Regions from separate parts of the Methylomusa anaerophila genome, predicted to be linked through region 2. Evidence: riboswitches for the same ligand, from Rfam matches in the RefSeq annotation. Region 2 holds a riboswitch; the other holds the start of a gene.
What was found. Region 2 has a riboswitch for cobalamin ahead of MAMMFC1_RS10820 (type II secretion system protein GspD). Riboswitches for the same ligand answer to the same signal wherever they lie in the genome.

Region 1 (5,631 bases), 750 kb from region 2:
TCCTGGCTGAACAACTGCGGCTACGCTGCCTGGGCCACACCGAGAACACGCTTACAGTGACGCTCGTCCCCAAAGCCAGCGCCAGAATGATGGATTTTTTATACAGTTTTTATTTTTTATACTGTTCATAATATTCTTCCGATTGCCCTTTATGAATTGCACAACCAGCACCTTGAGTCCCTCGCCCAAGCGTCATTCATCATGCGTTTTCTCCTATATAACATTATTGGATACTGTTTCTGTCATGTACCAAAGGGCGTCCAAGGCTGCTACGGCAATAGGGCTGCCTCCCTTGTTACCTAAAACAGTAATATAAGGCACAGGCGAAGCTGCGTGCAGCAAAGCTTTTGATTCTGCCGCCCCGACAAAGCCGGCAGGCACGCCGATTACCAGCGCCGGCCGGATACCGGTTCGTTCCATTAGGGTTGAAAGTTCAAACAACGCGGCCGGCGCATTGCCAATGGCAACAATAACACCGTCTAATTGCCCGCCAAACTGCCTAATGGCGGCGGACATCGCCCGGGTAATGACGCTTTTGGCAAGCCGAGCGGTTTCTTCGCTGCCAATTAAACAGTACACCTTACCGCCATAGGATGAAAGCCGCTTATTAATTCCTGTACGGACCATTTCCACATCACAATAAATATCCCGTCCTGCTGCCAAAGCAGCACACCCGGCGGTGATTGCGTCAGGATGAATCCTGATGTGTTTGGCGTAATCAGGATCACCTGCCGCATGAATAATACGGGAATACACCTTAACAGCCGCCGGTGAAAGTTCCAGTCCCAGTTCATCCAAATAGGAACCTATAATTTCCATACTGCGGGTTTCAATCAAACCAGGATCCATGATATATTCCATAATGCGCCTCCTTAAAATATAGTTATGTACAGTATCATACCAAATGAAAACTCCTGGTCATAAGACCAGGAGAGTTAAATTCAGCATGAATAAATCCTTGACACAGAGCCCTTCTAAGTCAAGAGATCTTTCACGGTAATCCCCCTCCCCATCGCTCGTGGGTACAACGGTGATTATCAGTTAGGCAGTTCTCCTGGCTCCGGATCATGGCTTACCTAAACCTTCCCAAGATGGCAGATCTCAGTGGCATATCTTAAGCTTGCTCCCCGTTACAGTGGCGGGACCGCGCCGGCATTGCACCGGACTTCCCTATTAAGTCCTTTCAGACACCTAACTTTTTTCACTATGCAGTTTAAGTAAACATGTTAATAATAAGCTATTTGCAATGATGACACTGTCCTTCAGTCTTTCCAGAGACAATATTCGCAAATATTTCATGAGCTTCTTCGGAAGATTTGCCGTTTTCGATTGCTTTCTGGGCATGAATTACGGCAGAACGGTATTTTTTGTGTGCTTCATCCTGAGGAATTTTTTCAATGTCTTTAGTGTCAAAATTCATTACTTTTCGAAAAATCTCATGAATTTTTTCTGAAGATTTCCCTGCTTCTTTCGCAAATTGAACGTGTTTCATTGCACTTTCATAACGGTGCTTCGCATGTGGATCATCGGGAAGTTGAAATTCAGGATGTTCAGGATGTTTCTTTTCATTCATCATTATTCTCACCTCATTAAAATTATCTTTTTATATATTACTCCATATAGTGGTCATATAGTCAATAGCACTCCTCAGTCCCCTTGAGAACCGGCCAGTTTTGCTCTTAATATATCGACAACCAGGCCGGACCATGCCTGAATACAGTTTTCCAGTTTCGCCTCGGCGGCGATTGCCCGCGGCAAAACACCGAATTTACCGGCAGACAGCAGCAGCAACTCATTACCGGCGGCCACGGTTTCGTCGCCGGACAACAATTGCCAGTTAAACTGATCCAGTAAATGAACATACAGGGATGTATATGTCACCAACCGGGGGTCCTTGTCCAACTGTTGCAAGCAGTCTAAAAACCGTTGTTTTTCTAGATAGCCATTTTTTTGCAAATATTCCTGATACAGTGTTTCTTCCGTCAGGCCGAACCGGTTCATGCGCCTAAGCACGCTATGCTGTTTTTGGGGTGATAATCCGGTTTGCCGGAACAAGGCTTCTTTGACTGCCTGCTTTACGGTGCGGCCGATCAGTTCACCTAATTTGGAATGTTTGCCGGCATCCTCCAAATATAGTGGCGAACCCGGATTGGCAATTATTATTGTTTGGTCGGTCCCCGAACCTGTCGCCAGTCCGCTGGAATACTTGCTGCCGGCCATTAATTCCTGCAGCGCCGCCGTTTTGGCTTCGGTACAGGTAACCAGCGCTCTGGCCAATGTACCGGGCGGTATATCGGCGTCAATTACCAGCATGATGTTGATGGTACCCGGTTTATGCAGCCGGGTTTTTTGTCCCGGATTAAAATACTCAGCCGGATCACCTACCCGGCCGCCGTTTTCTTCCACCCCGCCGGTCGCTATGGCGGTTACGGTTAGTGTTTGGTAGCTTGCCGACTGAATGGCGACATTGTCCATGGATGCGCCCGTTCCCATGCCGGACACCCTGTCAGGGTCAAGTCCCAAATTCCTTGCCACTCCCTGCATATACTCCGGATAGGAATCCGCGTTCATAACGGCGTCCTTCATGTCATGATTAAATATTGCTTTTAAGTCTTCACGGTATCCTCCGTTTATTACCGAAGTGCCAAGAACCGTGCGGGGCTGTTTAAAAGCAATGACGACGCAGGTATTCTGCCGGTAAACCGGATCACCTGTTGATAAAGTATATAATTCTATTCTTTCATTGCCGGCACAAGGAACAACACTGCAATAAAAAATCAATATCAGCAATATGTACAGCTTTCTCATTTTGTTTCTCCCACCTAACTAAAATTCAATTCCTCTTTGCGCATTTATCCCCTATGGAATGTTTCAAACATACTGCCTCCTTGTTCTTATTCATATCGCAGCGCCTCAATCGGGTCCAAAAGAGCGGCTTTCCGCGCCGGATAAAGGCCAAAGAATAAGCCGATGCCGACAGAGAAGCCAAAAGCCAGAAAAATCGAAGCAAATGAAATTACAGTGTTCCAGTGGGCGACGGCGGCAATGATACGGGAACCGGCAATACCCAGGCCAATGCCCATAATGCCGCCGGTCACGCCGATGACTCCCGCCTCGATTAAGAACTGGAACAGGATGTTGCGATAAGTGGCGCCAAGAGCTTTGCGGATGCCAATCTCCCGGGTACGTTCGGTAACTGATACCAGCATAATGTTCATAATGCCAATACCGCCCACCAACAGCGAGATGGCGGCAATGTTTCCCAAGAGCAGCGTTATCGTTTTGGAAGTCTCATCCGCCGTCGCCATAATCGACGTCAGGTTGCGGACGGTAAAATCATCGGTCGTGTTGGCGGCGATACGGTGGCGCGTGCGCAACAGGCCGGTAATGTCAGCCTGCACCTGGTCGATAACATCGGCGCCGGCGGCTGTAACGCTGATACTGTTCAAATACGTAATGCCCATCACCCGTTCCTGGGCGGTGGTAATCGGAATAACCGCTAAGTCGTCCAAATCATGCCCGGAAGGCGATTGTCCCTTAGCTTCCAGCACACCGATCACCCGAAAGGGCGCTTTGTTGATGCGCACCGTCTTACCTACCGGATTAATCTCGCCAAACAAATTGTCGGCCGCTACTTTGCCGAGAACCATCACCCGCGCCCGGGTATCCACATCCTTGAAAGTAAAAAAAGTTCCCTTTTCCAGGTTAAAATTCCTCACACCAATAAATTCAGGCGTCGTCCCTTGCACCAAGGTCACCCAGTTCTTGTTGCCGTACACCACCTGGTACTGGCGGAAAACGCCTGGCGCCACCAATCCCACTCCCGGTATTTCCCGGGCAATGGCCTGGGAGTCCCTGAGCGTCAGGCTGATGTTCGAGCCGGCGGCCATGCGCACCCCGGTTGGAGATGTGGCGCCGGGTGAAACCATCAGAAGATTGCTGCCCAGTCCGGCAAGGGACTTTTGGACATTCTCCCGCACGCCCATACCGATGGACACCATGGCAATAACAGCGCCGACGCCGATAATTATACCCAACATGGTGAGAGTGGAACGAAGCTTGTTGGCTTTAAGACTTTCCAGGGCAATCAGCAGACTTTCCCATATCATCTAAGATCACCCCTGTCTTGTTTCGTCACGAACGATAATGCCGTCCCGAACGTAAACGACACGACGGGTCTGGTTGGCGATGTCCGGTTCGTGGGTGACCAAAATAATCGTTCGCCCTTGGCGGTTAAGTTCACCAAAGACGGTCATGATTTCATTACCTGATTTAGTGTCAAGGTTGCCTGTCGGTTCATCAGCCAGGATGATGCTGGGGTCGTTGACCAGCGCTCGGGCAACGGCTACCCGCTGACGCTGGCCGCCGGACAGCTCGTTGGGATGATGTCGCATACGGTTGCCAAGACCTACCAGTTCCAAAGCCTGACCGGCGCGTTCATAGCGTTCTTTCTTTTTTAGACCGGTATAAATTAGCGGCAAAGTAACATTCTGCAGCGCCGTCATGCGCGGCAACAGATTAAAGGTCTGAAAGACAAAGCCAATTTTCCGGTTACGGGTCGCGGCAAGGGCATCGTCGCCCAGAGTGGCAACTTCCTGGCCTTCCAGCTTATAAGATCCGGCAGTCGGCCGGTCCAGGCATCCCAGGATGTTCATCAGCGTCGATTTGCCCGAACCCGAAGGACCTACGATAGCCGTAAGCTCCCCGGCGCCGATGGCGATGGAGACACCGGCAAGGGCCTGAACCTGATTGCTCCCCATTTTATATACTTTGGTTACATCGGTTAGTGATATGATCATAAGATGATCCTCCTGTCATCGGCCCATGACTTTCTGTAGGGGACTGGATTGCATACTGCTTGAACCGCCGGCGCCCGGCTGTCTGTTCTGAGGCACAACAACCTGTTGGTGTTCTGTTAGGCCCCCGGTAATTTCCACCTGTTCATCAGTCATTAGCCCGGTTGTCACGTTGGTCGCCTTTATCTGGCCGTTGTTCATCACCTGCACGTAGGATTGCCCTTGATTGTCTTTCAACGCCACCAGCGGGATGGTCAGAGTATTCCGGCTTTCACCGATATTGATCGACACCCTGGCGGTCATCGTCGGTTTTAAGAGATTGCCGGCAGTGTCAGGATCAATATCAATAATGACAGGGTAATATACCACGTTCTGCTGAATATTGGCCTTCGCGGAAACATTGACAACAGTGCCGGTAAACGTCTTACCGGGGTAACCGTCAACCGTGAAGGCCGCCTTTTGATTTACCTGGACGTTGCCGATATCCGATTCGTCGATCTGGGTTTCAATCTGCATCCTCGACATATCGGCAATAGTCAGCAGCACCATGGGTGTTGAAATACCCGGAGCCACCGTCTGGCCGGCCGGCACCGGTTTGCCGATAACAACACCATCGATGGGCGCCCGGATGACGGTATCGTCAAGCTGAGATACAACATCATCATAGGTTGCCTGGGCTACGTTGTAATCCATGCGGGCCGCATCCAACTGCTGGGCGGCAACCGCACCAGCGGCGGCCAGCCGCTCGATACGCTGGCAATCGGCTTCGGCGTTCACTAGCTTAGCCCGCGCCTGGTTAACCTGGGCCCGCGTCCTGGTATCGTCAAGGGTAATC
Region 2 (5,631 bases):
GTACTACCGGCTGTTGAACCTTTATGAGATTGCCGGCGACGGGGCCGGCATTCTGCCGCGCCCCGGTACTGATGCGCACGGTAACGCTTGGGGCTCCGTTTATCCGCAGCCGGAAGAGGGAATCCAGTGGGATGTGGGCGCTGCCTGGAAGGGCAGGTGGCTCAAGGCCGACGCCGATATCTCCCTGACCTATTTCAGCCGTCGGTCGGAAAATCTGCTGCAACTGCAGCGGTATGGCATTAACAACTGGTGCTATGTGAATGCGGCCAAAGGCAAAGCCAGCGGCGTGGAACTGCAGAGCAATCTGACCTGGGCCAAATGGGATCTCAATCTGGCCGCTACCTATGTACATGCCAGAAGTTCTTCCACTACCGGTAATACTCCCGCCGGCCTTTATACCTGGAATGATTACCCTATGACCTATACGCCGGAATGGGAAGGAAAGCTGCGCCTGACCTACCGTCCGGACAGCAAGACAGCCCTGTTCACGGAAATAAACTATACGGGCGAACAGTATTACGCCGATAGTTTATCTACTTTGGGTGGTGGTTCTAGTCAATATATGCAGACGGCGCTTACTACCGTAGGGTTGGGCTGCCGGTACCAACTGAACAAAAATGCCCAGTTGGTTGTCGGCGTCAACGATCTTTTTGACAAGGGACCGGAACTGAAGGAGATTTATACGGAAACCGACGGTTACGGCCTAAATGTGAGGAAGGAGTCCAACGCTGCCTATCCGCTGCAGGGACGGACTTACTACGCGACAGTGCAATATAATTTTTAGCCTTGCGTAAGAGTTACATGTGTTCTGACATACCAGGTTAACAGAAATGGAATTCCAGGAAAGGAGGTGATGCGAAAAGCCTTAAAGCAGCGAAAGGGGGTGAAAGCAACTTCGGGACAAGCAGCAAGCGGAAAATCAGGACTGTAAAAATAGGAGGGGACATGAGTATGAAACTGTTTAAAAAAGTATGGATCGTCTTAGCGCTGGTGATGGCCTTTGCTACCACCGCCTGGGCCAACTCCGCCTATACGGTGGTGAACTCCGGTTATAGCCAGGGGAAAGTGGGGACCATCACAAGCACCGGCTCCGTAACCCCCAGCGCCGTCTCCACGCCTTTGAACGGCGCCCCGGCGGTGCACTCCTTCACCGACGCCAACGGCCAGCCCCGGATGCTTGTTTATAACTATACTGCCGCTACAGGTAACCCTGAAGTCCTAATCTACAACCCGGCCACATCCCCGTGGACCCAGGTGAAATCTATTGCCGATTTGGCCGGCGCCAACATTGTCAACTTATACGGCATCGCCACATCCGGGAGCTATCTCTACGCGGTGGACTATGACACCGCGAAGATCGTTCAAATCAACATGGCGGGCGATGCCTACTCCGTGACCGCCACCTACACATTCCCGGGGACCACGGGCTATGAAAAACACGGTGTGGCCATTGCCGCCGTGGGTGACTACGTCTACGGCCTGTTTACGGAAGTGGACGATGATTATGCGACCAACCCTAATTACCTGACCAGCAAAGTGGTTAAACTCAATAAAAGCACCTTGGCTGCAGTCGGCACTGCCGCTCAGGTGGGCAAAAACGCCTTCACCCTGAAGTCTTACAATAACAAGCTCTACGTTGCCGCCGTTGGCGGCAAGCAGCGGGATGACGGGACCTACAACAGCGGGGAGTCCAAGCTGAATGTGGTGAACCTCGCCGATATGACGGTGGCCACGCCTTTTACGTCGGGCACGGCAATTCCGTACGAATTCCGGGATATTACCCTCAGCACCGCCGGCGATGCCTATCTTCTGGTCGGCAGGTACACCCCCGGCTACGCAACAATGACCGGGAAGGTGTACAAAACCACAGCGACGGCTATCGCCTCCGGCAGCCTCGGCACGGAAAAACAGAGTTTCAACACCGCCGGTTACTACTGGGCGCTGCTTTATGAAACTGCCGCCGACCGGCTGTGGTTCGCCCAAGGCAACCAGGTCGACCTCCGCATCGCATCTACTTACACCTCCATAGTGAGTTTGCCGGCGCAAACGATACTGGGCGGCTCCCAATATCCCAACCTCAACTCCGTCGCCTTAATCGGGCAGGCGGGCGCCACCCTCCAGGGCTATCAGGACCCGGCCCTGCCCGGCGTGCAATCCGGCCTGAAAGCAGCCCGAAAAATCAAAACCACGAAGTAATCCTATCGTTTTTTCCTGCGCCGCCGTTGGCTATACGGCGGTCCGGTGTTTGTAAAAGGAGCTGGTACTGTTGTACTGGCTCTTTTGCTTTGGCGCAGGGCCGGCCCTATTCGATAACTGTCTGCTTCTTAGAGAAACGAGGCGAGGAAATGTTTTTGCGACAATACCGAAAAACCGCGGTTGCTGCCTTGATTGCGGGATTGCTTATTTTTACGCTGCCGGTTGCCGCTTTGGCCGACGCAGTGAATGACGGACCGGCGCCGGCCGCGAATCCCGCTGATCCGCCGGCCAACCCGCCGAGTGTCAAAAGGGACGGTTCTGTGACTCATTTAAAAACACAGTAGAACCCCGTCCCCTGACACTCCACGCAAGGGGGTTAATTCGACATTGACAGAATCTGGTATACAAATGAATTTGATGCAGGACGACATTTTGTACGGTGTTCATTTTTCCTTATAAAACGCTATAATGAGGTTATAGCGAATTTTTTCCTGGAAGGATTATAATGTCAGGCAATTTGGTGGCGTTACTCCCAGAAGTGGATTTAGCTTGACGAAGATTTGGTAATAATGATAATGTGTAGATAGAATGTAGATGAAATATAAGGAAAGGAAACATGGGCTATGCCTATCGCTAAAGATAAGAAAGATTACGTAAATAAAATTATGGATGAAATAGTTGGCAGTATGCGCAGAATTTTTGGTGATGACTTACGCCAGGTAATCCTTTTTGGTTCGTATGCTCGTGGAGAAGAAGAAGTGTATTCAGATATGGATGTAATGGTGTTGGTCAATTTACGTGATGCTGAATTATGTAAATATAATAATGTTCTTGCAGAAGTAATGACCGATATTTCTGTTAAATATGGTGTTCTTCCGGCAATTATTGATAAAAATTATGAACAGTTTTATCATTGGTTGCCAGTATTGCCTTTTTACCGTAATGTAAAGAACGAAGGTATTGAATTTTATGCAAGCTGATATGTTAGAGTTGTCTAAGTATCGTATGTTAAAGGCGAAGGAATGTCTTGCGGATGCTCAGGATGCTTTTGAAGAAAGTCGGCTAGCAAACTCAATTAACCGGTCATATTATGCGATGTTTCATGCAACTAGAGCATTATTGGCTATAGATAGTTTTGATTCTAAAAAACATTCAAGTATTTTAGGCTATTTTAATCAGCAGTATATTGCTAGTAAAAGGGTTGAAACGAATTATTACCAGATGCTGGCCAATGCTTTCAGGGTAAGGAATAAGACTGATTATGATGATTTTTATATTGTTAGCAGGGAAGAGACTTTGCAACAATTAAACAATGCTCAAACTTTTATCACATTCATGAATGCTTTCATTGATAGTTTGATAGAAATTAGTGAATAGCAAAAACCCATACGGAAATGCCGGAAGTCTTTATAAAAAACTGCTTATCCACTGCTTATTTTCAAAAGTACAAATATTTCATAAGTTACATACCGCCACAGGCACAAACAGGACGAAATAGAACAAATGAGCGGCAAACGTGAGTGGCATAGGGACGGTTCTGTGACTCACTTAAAAGCACAATAGTTGTCAAGAACCCCGTCTCTGACACTCTCCAATACCAGCCTTATCCGTAATGGCAGACAATTTTTTTTTGACAATTGTGCATAATTATCCACCAAATACCTCATATGAGGGATTTACGCTATATTTATCCTAAGATATCATAAGAAGCAGAAAAGGAAAATACGGGATAGGTGCCCTTGGGGGCTTAATAGGGAAGACCGGTGTGATGCCGGCACGGTCCCGCCACTGTAACGGGGAGCAATCTCGCCTAGTTGCCACTGAAGCGGCCTGCTTTGGGAAGGCGCGGGGAAGCGATGAACCGGAGTCAGGAGAACTGCCTGTCCGGCAATCGCCATTTGACCTGCGAGCGACAGGGAGGAGATTACGGAACGGCCGGCCGTCAGGCCTGTCCCGCCAGTCTAGCGTACGTACCTCCCGTGAGGGAGTTTTTTGCTTTTTGTGGGATTTATTCGCCCGGGAAAGGAAGGATCTCTTAATCGGGCAGGCGGGCAGCACCAACCATCCAGGGCTATCAGGACCCGGCCCTGACCGGCGTGCAATCAGGTCTAAAAACAACGCGAAAAATCAAAACATTGGCTATACGGCGGTCCGGTGTTTGTAAAAGGAGCTGGTACTGTTGTACTGGCTCTTTTGCTTTGGCGCAGGGCCGGCCCTATTCGATAACTGTCTGCTTCTTAGAGAAACGAGGCGAGAAAATGTTTTTGCGACAATACCGAAAAACCGCGGTTGCTGCCTTGATTGCGGGATTGCTTATTTTTACGCTGCCGGTTGCCGCTTCGACCGACGCGGTGAATGACGGACCGCCGCCGGCCGCTGCCGGTGCGGCGCCAGCCGGCGGCCCGGACAGTACGCCGGGGCAGGCGCCGGCGGCGAATCCCGCTGATCCGCCGGCCAACCCGCCGGATCAGGCTCCGGCGGCCGCGCCGCAGCCTGCCTTCGACCTGCCGGCCCCCGACCCCGGCCTGCCGGCAAATACCGGGCTGTCGCCGCTGGTCATCAAGCTGGAATACGTAAAGGCCGAGCAAGTGAAAGCGATGCTTGCCGCTTTATTTCCGGATAACCGGGTCAGGGCGGAAATTATTAACGGCATGCTGGTGGCGGTCGGCAGCGAGGAGGACTGCGCCATGGTTAAGGACATGCTGGCCAGGATTGATGTCGCGCCGAAGCAGGTTATTTTTGAAGCCGAAGCGATCGAGGTATCGCGGGACGATGCCAGAAAAATCGGCATCGACTGGGGGCCGGTCACCGCCTTGCCGGGCGCGGCGACGACCGACGGCAGTTCTTTTCGCCTCGGGCTGGGCATTCCCAACCATGAGGAATACGGCGTCAATGTTTCGGCCACGATTCGCCATCTGGTGGAAACCAAAAAAGGCCGGCTGCTGGCCAGCCCGCGGATTGCCGCTTTGGACGGACAGACGGCGCAAATTCTCATCGGCGACAAGCTGGCGGTGGAAAGTACGCAGATTTCCAGCGGCACGACCATCACCACGGTCACCTACGTGGAAGTGGGCATCAAACTGGAAGTGACGCCCACCATCCATGCGGACGGCACTATAAGCACCCATATCAAACCGGAAGTCAGCAACAAAACGGACACTACCAGCAGCGGCAACCCCAACATCCGGACCCGCCAGGCCGAAACAACGCTGCGGGTAAAAAACGGCGAAACAATCGTGCTTGGCGGTCTGATCCAGCGCCAGGAAACCCAGGATACGGTCAAATTCCCGCTATTGGGCGATATACCCATCATCGGGCAGTTCTTTCGCTCGACAACCAAGGAAAAAACTGAAAGCGAGCTGATTATCCTAATTACCCCGAAATTGATAGAGTAGTAAGGAGAGGCTTGTAACTAGGGATGCAGCATTGACAGAA

Region 1: linked by a shared signal. The riboswitch ahead of MAMMFC1_RS14080 (precorrin-8X methylmutase) and the one ahead of MAMMFC1_RS10820 (type II secretion system protein GspD) in region 2 are both predicted to bind cobalamin.

What each region holds. Positions count from the first base shown of each region.
Region 1 covers NZ_AP018449.1:3,140,273-3,145,903, reverse strand. The annotation lists gene MAMMFC1_RS14080 (precorrin-8X methylmutase) at 214-861, opposite strand; cobalamin riboswitch at 1,028-1,210, opposite strand; gene MAMMFC1_RS14075 (hypothetical protein) at 1,238-1,576, opposite strand; gene MAMMFC1_RS14070 (adenosylcobinamide amidohydrolase) at 1,648-2,808, opposite strand; gene MAMMFC1_RS14065 (ABC transporter permease) at 2,895-4,109, opposite strand; gene MAMMFC1_RS14060 (ABC transporter ATP-binding protein) at 4,116-4,799, opposite strand; gene MAMMFC1_RS14055 (efflux RND transporter periplasmic adaptor subunit) at 4,815-5,631, opposite strand, start outside.
Region 2 covers NZ_AP018449.1:2,391,161-2,396,791, forward strand. The annotation lists gene MAMMFC1_RS10795 (TonB-dependent receptor domain-containing protein) at 1-784, shown strand, start outside; gene MAMMFC1_RS10800 (hypothetical protein) at 952-2,196, shown strand; gene MAMMFC1_RS10805 (hypothetical protein) at 2,346-2,540, shown strand; gene MAMMFC1_RS10810 (nucleotidyltransferase domain-containing protein) at 2,820-3,176, shown strand; gene MAMMFC1_RS10815 (HEPN domain-containing protein) at 3,166-3,573, shown strand; cobalamin riboswitch at 3,911-4,094, shown strand; gene MAMMFC1_RS10820 (type II secretion system protein GspD) at 4,293-5,591, shown strand.